2 linked regions of the Allochromatium vinosum DSM 180 genome follow. Each later gene encodes a partner of the first gene's protein in a complex. Links are inferred from orthologs where the notes say so. Each region holds a gene or a part of one and is shown on either strand. Other genes may lie near its edges.

Region 1 (3,134 bases):
CACCGTGAATTCGTTGTACTCGACCTGCCCGAGATGGAACTTCAGACGCATGTCGATGATGGGCACGATGATGCCGCGCATGTTGATCACGCCCTTGATGAAGTCGGGCGAGTTGGCGATCTTGGTCACGGCGTCATAGCCGCGGATCTCCTGGACCTTGAGGATGTCGATGCCGTACTCCTCATCGCCCAGCGTAAAGGTCAGATACTCACGCGCGCTGTCGGTCGCGACCGCGCTGCCCTCCCGGCGCTCGTCGTTCATGGTCTCGGTCTCCCCTTGTCTCGTTTGAGTATTCGATCTCGACTAGCCGCCGGCCCGGCGGTTGAGCCGGACCAGGGCATCGACGTCCAGGATCAGGGCGACGCGCCCATCGCCCATGATGGTGGCCCCCGAAACGCCTTCCACCTTGCGATAGTTGGTCTCCAGGCTCTTGATGACGACCTGATGCTGGGCGACCAGTTCGTCGACCAATACGGCGGCACGCCCCTCGTTGGTCTCGACGATGACCAGGATGCCATCGAGCAGGTTCGGCTCGGGGCGGCCGCTGCTGAAGACATCGTGCAGACTCACCAACGGCAGATATTCGTCGTTGATCTGGACTACGCGCCCTTTGCCGACGACGGTCTTGAACTGCTCGGCGCGCGGCTGGATCGATTCCTGGATCACGGTCAACGGCAGGATGAACATTTCCTCGCCCATGCGCACCGAGAGTCCGTCGAGGATGGCGAGCGTCAGCGGCAGGCGGATGGTGATGTGCGTGCCGCGCCCGGCCGTCGAGTCGACCTCGACCCGGCCGTTCATGTCCTCGATGTTGCGCCGCACCACGTCCATGCCGACACCGCGCCCCGAGATGTCGGTGACGCGCTCGGCGGTCGAGAAGCCGGCGTGGAAGATGAGCTGCCAGACATCCTTGTCGGACGGGTTGTCCGGCATCGGGATGCCCTGCTTGGCGGCCTTGGCGAGCAGTTTCTCGCGCTTGAGTCCGGCGCCGTCGTCACTGACCTCGACCACCACGCTGCCGCCGCGATGGCTGGCGCGCAGCACGATCTCGCCGGTCTCGGGCTTGCCGGCGGCCAGACGCGCCTCGGGGCGCTCGATGCCGTGGTCGATGCTGTTGCGCACCAGATGGTTGAGCGGATCGGCCAGACGCTCGATCAGCCCCTTGTCGAGTTCGGTATCCTCGCCGATGAGCTTGAGCGTGACCCTTTTGCCGAGACTGGCCGCCGTGTCGCGCACCACGCGCGGGAAGCGATTGAAGACGAAGCTGATCGGCATCATGCGGATCGACATCACCGCTTCCTGCAGATCGCGCGAGTTGCGTTCCAGGTTCGACAGCCCGGCCATGATGCGCTCATGGACGACCGGGTCGAGTCCGGCCGCCGAGTCGGCGAGCATGGCATGGGTGATGACGAGTTCGCCGACCAGATTGATCAGTTGGTCGACTTTCTCGACGCTGACGCGGATGGACGAATCGGTCGTGGCCGGGCGCTTGGGCGCGTTGCCGGCACGGCTCTCGCGCTCCATGGCCGGCGATGCTGCCGTTGATATCGGTGCCGAGGCATCGTCGTCCAGGCGTGACTCGGGAGAGCCGGGTGCCGAATTGAAGAGTCCATACCCGCGTTCATCGTCGAGCCGCTCCTGGTGCGCCACGGCGGCCACTCGATCCATGCCGGGGCTGCCGCCGAAGAGTCCATAACCCGAGTGCTCCTGATCGAGTGCGGCCTCGGTGCCGGGGGCGTCGCGGAAGAAGCCGTAGCCGTCGGACTCCAGGATCTCGATCTGAAAACCGAACGCCTGGGTCTGGTCGGGAGTCGAGTCCGAGGCGCCGTGCTCGGTTCCGGGCGCGCCCTCGAAAAAACCATAGCCGAGTTCGTCCTGATCCGGCTCGGTCGCCGATGCGGCCGCGCCGAACACGGCGTCGCCTTGCAGACCGGGTGCATCGGTGAAAAAGCCGTAGGCGGTCTCGGTTTCCGCCTCGGTCTCAGCAGGCGCTTCCGGTGTCTCGATCGTGTCGATCTCGACCTGCCCCGGCTCGCAGATGAAGGCCAGGATCTCTTCGATCGCGCCGCGTCCGGCTGCCGATGTCAACTGCCACAGGCAGCGCTCGGTCTCGCCGGCACCGATGTCCTGGATCCGGCCCAGCTCACCCAGCGCCTCGAACAGGGCGCGACGTTCATCCGGCGTGCCCTGACCAATGCCGGCCGGCTCGAACGCGAGACGCCAGTGCGTGACGGATGACTCGGCCTCGACCGTGCCTGTCGGCCGAATCTCGCCCGCAGACGACGCCGGAACGTCTCCCTCAGCATCGTCCGCACGCGCCAGCCGTTCCAAGTGCTGGCAGACCTCGGTTACGCGCGAATCTTCGTACTCCTCGCCTTCCTGATGGGCCTGGAGCTGGGACTTGAGCACATCGCCGGCCTGGAGGAAGGCATCGACCATCTCGACCGTTGGGGCCAGTTCCTGCTTGCGCAGCCGATCGAGCAGGGTCTCCAGTATATGGGTCACTTCGGCCATGTCGCTGAAACCGAAGGTGCCGGCCCCGCCCTTGATGGAATGCGCGGCGCGGAAGATGGCGTTGAGGGTCTCCAGATCCGGCGCTTCGACGTCCAACTCCAGCAACAGGCTCTCCATCGCGGCCAGGTTCTCGCCGGCCTCCTCGAAGAACACCTGATAGAACTGACTCATGTCGATGCTCATGACCCCTCCCCCTCAGCTCTGGCGCGGCGCGTTCAACCGATCACTTTGCGGACGACTTCCAGCAGCTTGGCCGGGTCGAAGGGTTTGACCAGCCAGCCGGTCGCGCCGGCTGCCCGGCCCTGACTCTTCATGGCGTCGCTCGACTCGGTGGTGAGCATCAGGATGGGCACCGACTTGTAGGTCGGCAGGGCGCGCAACTGTTTGATGAGGCTCAGTCCGTCCATGCGCGGCATGTTCTGGTCGGTGAAGATGAGATCGAACTTGCCGGAGCGTGCCTTGTCGAGGCCGTCCTGTCCGTCGACCGCCTCAGTGACCGCATACCCCGCCTCCTTCAGCGTGAAGGAGACCATCTGTCGGATGGACGCCGAATCGTCCACGGTTAGAATCGTCTTAGCCATGTCGTTGGATCCTTGAGAATTGCGATGAGTCCGATCGCC
Region 2 (2,979 bases), 740 kb from region 1 along the record:
ACTCAGCCTCGGTGATCTCGTCGGCCGATTCGGCCGTGGAGCCGGCCTCGATTGCGGGCGCCGGCGTCGGCTCGGGCGGTCGAGCGCTGAGCGGCTCGGACTCGGCGACGGGCGGTGGTTCGGGTACCGGCTCCGGCGCGGGTTCGGGTGCACTCGTCCCCGCCGCGTCCGGAACGGCGAGCGCCGCCAGATCTGCGATCAGTGCCGGTGGAGCCGGCTCGGGCTCACGCGCCGACTTGAGATCGCCGAACATGACGTTGAGCACGTCGAGTACGCGCAGCACCACGTCCATGAGAACCGGGTCGATGCGGCGCTCGCCATTGCGCAGCAGATTGAAGACGTCCTCGGCATGATGACAGACCACGACCAGGGCATTGAGATTGAGGAAGCCCGCACCGCCCTTGATGGTGTGGAAGCTGCGGAAGACCGCATTGAGCAGATCGCGATCGTTGGGGTTCTGCTCCAGATCGATCAGCTGCTCGTTGAGCGCCTCCAGCAGTTCACCGGCCTCGACCAGAAAGTCCTGGAGGATTTCGTCATTCGGATCGATTGCCATGCATGATCACTCTGGGGTTCGGTGGGCTAGAAGCCCAGACTGGAGAGCAGTGCATCCACGTCGTCCTGTCCGCTGACGACATCGGCGCCCGCGTCCTGCGTATTGGGTACGATCGGTCCATGCCCTCGAACCTCTGACGCTTCGGTTTCGTCCGGACTCGCCTTGGCGACCTTGGGCAACTCCATCCGGGCGCTCGACAGCCGGATGAGTCCGACCAGGTTCTCCTCGACCTCATGCACCAGCCGGATGACCCGCCGAATGATCTGACCGGTGAGATCCTGATAGTCCTGGGCCATCAGGATCTCGGACATCAGCGATTTGAGGCGTTCGGTCTCCTGTCCGCTCTGGGTCAGGAAGTCGTCGAGCTCGCGCGCCAGCTCGCGAAATTCGTCGACCGACAGTTCGCGATTGCGAAAGCGGCTCCATTGCTCGTGCAGCGTCGCCGAACGGTCGTGGAGCGACTCGGCGATGGGCATGGACTCGTCGAGCGCGTTGAGCGTGCGATGCGTCGCCTGCTCGGTCATGGAGACGACATAGTTCAGACGCTCCTTGGCGTCCGGGATCTCGTCGCGGGTCAGTTCGATCAGGCGCGAGTCGCCGCGGAAGCTGTTGAGCGCCTCGTGCAGGTCGCGCGTGAGCTTGCCGAGTTCCTCGAAGAGTTCGCGCTCATAGGGCAGGCGCAGCTGACGGATGCTCTCGTCGGCCCCGGCGCGATCTCCGGCCTCCAACTGCTCGACCAGACGACGCGCCAGATCCAGCTGTAGACTCAGACGTTCTTCATCGTTGTCCATCGCTCATCCCTGCGCATCGAGGCGCTCAAAGATCTTGTCGATCTTTTCCTTCAGCGTCTCGGCGGTGAAGGGTTTGACGATATAGCCGTTGACGCCGGCTTGGGCCGCCTCGACGATCTGGTCGCGCTTGGCCTCGGCGGTCACCATGAGCACCGGCAGCGACTTGAGCATGGGGTCGGCGCGCACCGCCTTGAGCAGTGCGATGCCCTCCATGTTCGGCATGTTCCAGTCGGTGATCAGGAAGTCGAAGCCGCCGCTCTTGAGCATCGGCAGCGCGGTGCTGCCATCGTCGGCTTCGGAGGTATTGCTGAACCCCAGCTCACGCAGCAGGTTCTTGATGATGCGTCTCATGGTGGAGAAATCGTCCACGATGAGAATTTTCATGCCTTTGTCCACGCAACGCTCCACATGGAATCTGTTGGTTTGAGAATCACGCGCCGGGTCCCGCTCGGGTCCAGTCGCTCAAACGGCCCCGCAGACGGTGCAGGGCCTGACTGCGAATCTGGCTCACGCGCGACTCGGTGACATCGAGAACGGCTCCGATTTCGCGCAGATTGAGTTCTTCATCATAGTAGAGCGCGAGCACCAGGCGCTCGCGTTCCGGTAAGTCCGCCAGCGCCTCGGCCAAGGCCTGGGCGAACTGCTCGCGCTCCAGTTGCTCGGTCGGAGCGGTGCCCGCCCCAGGCAGGAACCTGTCGCTGTCGGCGTCCTCGCCAAACAGGTCTTCCAGCCCTAGGATCTGGCAACTGGCCGTATCCTGCAACATGCCATGATAGTCGTCGAGTGTGACCCCCAGTGTTTCGGCGATCTCGCGATCACTGGCCGCGCGTCCTTCGCGTGATTCGACCTGATGGATCGCCTCGGCGATACGGCGACTGTTGCGATGCACCGAACGCGGCGTCCAGTCGGCGCGCCTCAGCTCGTCGATCATGGCTCCGCGCACACGAATGCCGGCATAGGTGGCGAAGGTCGCGCCCTGTCCCGTCTGGAACTGGCGCGCCGCCTCGATCAGTCCGACCATGCCGGACTGTATCAGATCCTCGACCTGAACAGAGGCCGGCAACCGCGCCACCAGATGATGGGCGATGCGCCGCACCAAATCGACATGCTCGGACACCAGCCGCGCCGCCTCGTCGCCGGCGCTCGCATACCCCATCCGAGACCGGGCGCGGACCATCTAGGCGCCTTGCAGCAGACGCTCGACGAAAAAGCCGATGCCGCCCAGGTCAGTGGCGCCGCCGCGCGCGGCATCGATCCGACGTGCCAGGTCGTTGAAGACGCGGCCGGCCGGACTGCCCGGATAGAGGCTGACCACGGGCTGGCGTCGCTGCACCGCCAGACGCAGCTTGTCGTCCATCGGGATCATGGCCGCCGTCTCCAGCACCACATCCGGCAGATAGTTGGCGCAGACAGCCGAGAGTTTGCGCATCAGACGCTGACCGGATTCGATGTCGCGTAGCATGTTGCAGATTATCCGAAAACGACGCACCCCGTGCTCCTGATGTAGAACCTTGATCAGTGCATAGGCATCTGTCAAGGACGCCGGTTCGTCGCAGACCACCACGAACACCTGCTGGACGGCCTTGCAGAAGCTGGTGACCGAATCATGGACGCCTGCCGCCGTGTCGACGA

Evidence for each region.
Region 2: the proteins of ALVIN_RS11150 (region 1) and cheY are in contact, whole or in part, in a solved structure (PDB 1A0O), measured with the Escherichia coli proteins. The link is inferred for Allochromatium vinosum DSM 180 from one-to-one orthologs.

What each region holds. Positions count from the first base shown.
Region 1 is NC_013851.1:2,556,318-2,559,451, forward strand. The notes cover bases 1-3,062. They hold ALVIN_RS11150 (chemotaxis protein CheW), read right to left. Parts: upstream 2,698-3,062; coding sequence 304-2,697; downstream 1-303. Other genes in these bases: ALVIN_RS11145 (chemotaxis protein CheW), read right to left, coding at 1-261; ALVIN_RS11155 (response regulator), read right to left, coding at 2,730-3,062. Also shown: more of ALVIN_RS11155, read right to left, coding at 3,063-3,095. UniProt on the Escherichia coli protein: Involved in the transmission of sensory signals from the chemoreceptors to the flagellar motors. CheA is autophosphorylated; it can transfer its phosphate group to either CheB or CheY.
Region 2 is NC_013851.1:3,295,619-3,298,597, forward strand. The notes cover bases 42-2,948. They hold cheY (chemotaxis response regulator CheY), read right to left. Parts: upstream 1,732-2,948; coding sequence 1,351-1,731; downstream 42-1,350. Other genes in these bases: ALVIN_RS14560 (chemotaxis protein CheA), read right to left, coding at 42-556; ALVIN_RS14565 (protein phosphatase CheZ), read right to left, coding at 583-1,347; ALVIN_RS14575 (RNA polymerase sigma factor FliA), read right to left, coding at 1,778-2,524; ALVIN_RS14580 (MinD/ParA family protein), read right to left, coding at 2,525-2,948. In the rest of the region: more of ALVIN_RS14560, read right to left, coding at 1-41; more of ALVIN_RS14580, read right to left, coding at 2,949-2,979. UniProt on the Escherichia coli protein: Involved in the transmission of sensory signals from the chemoreceptors to the flagellar motors.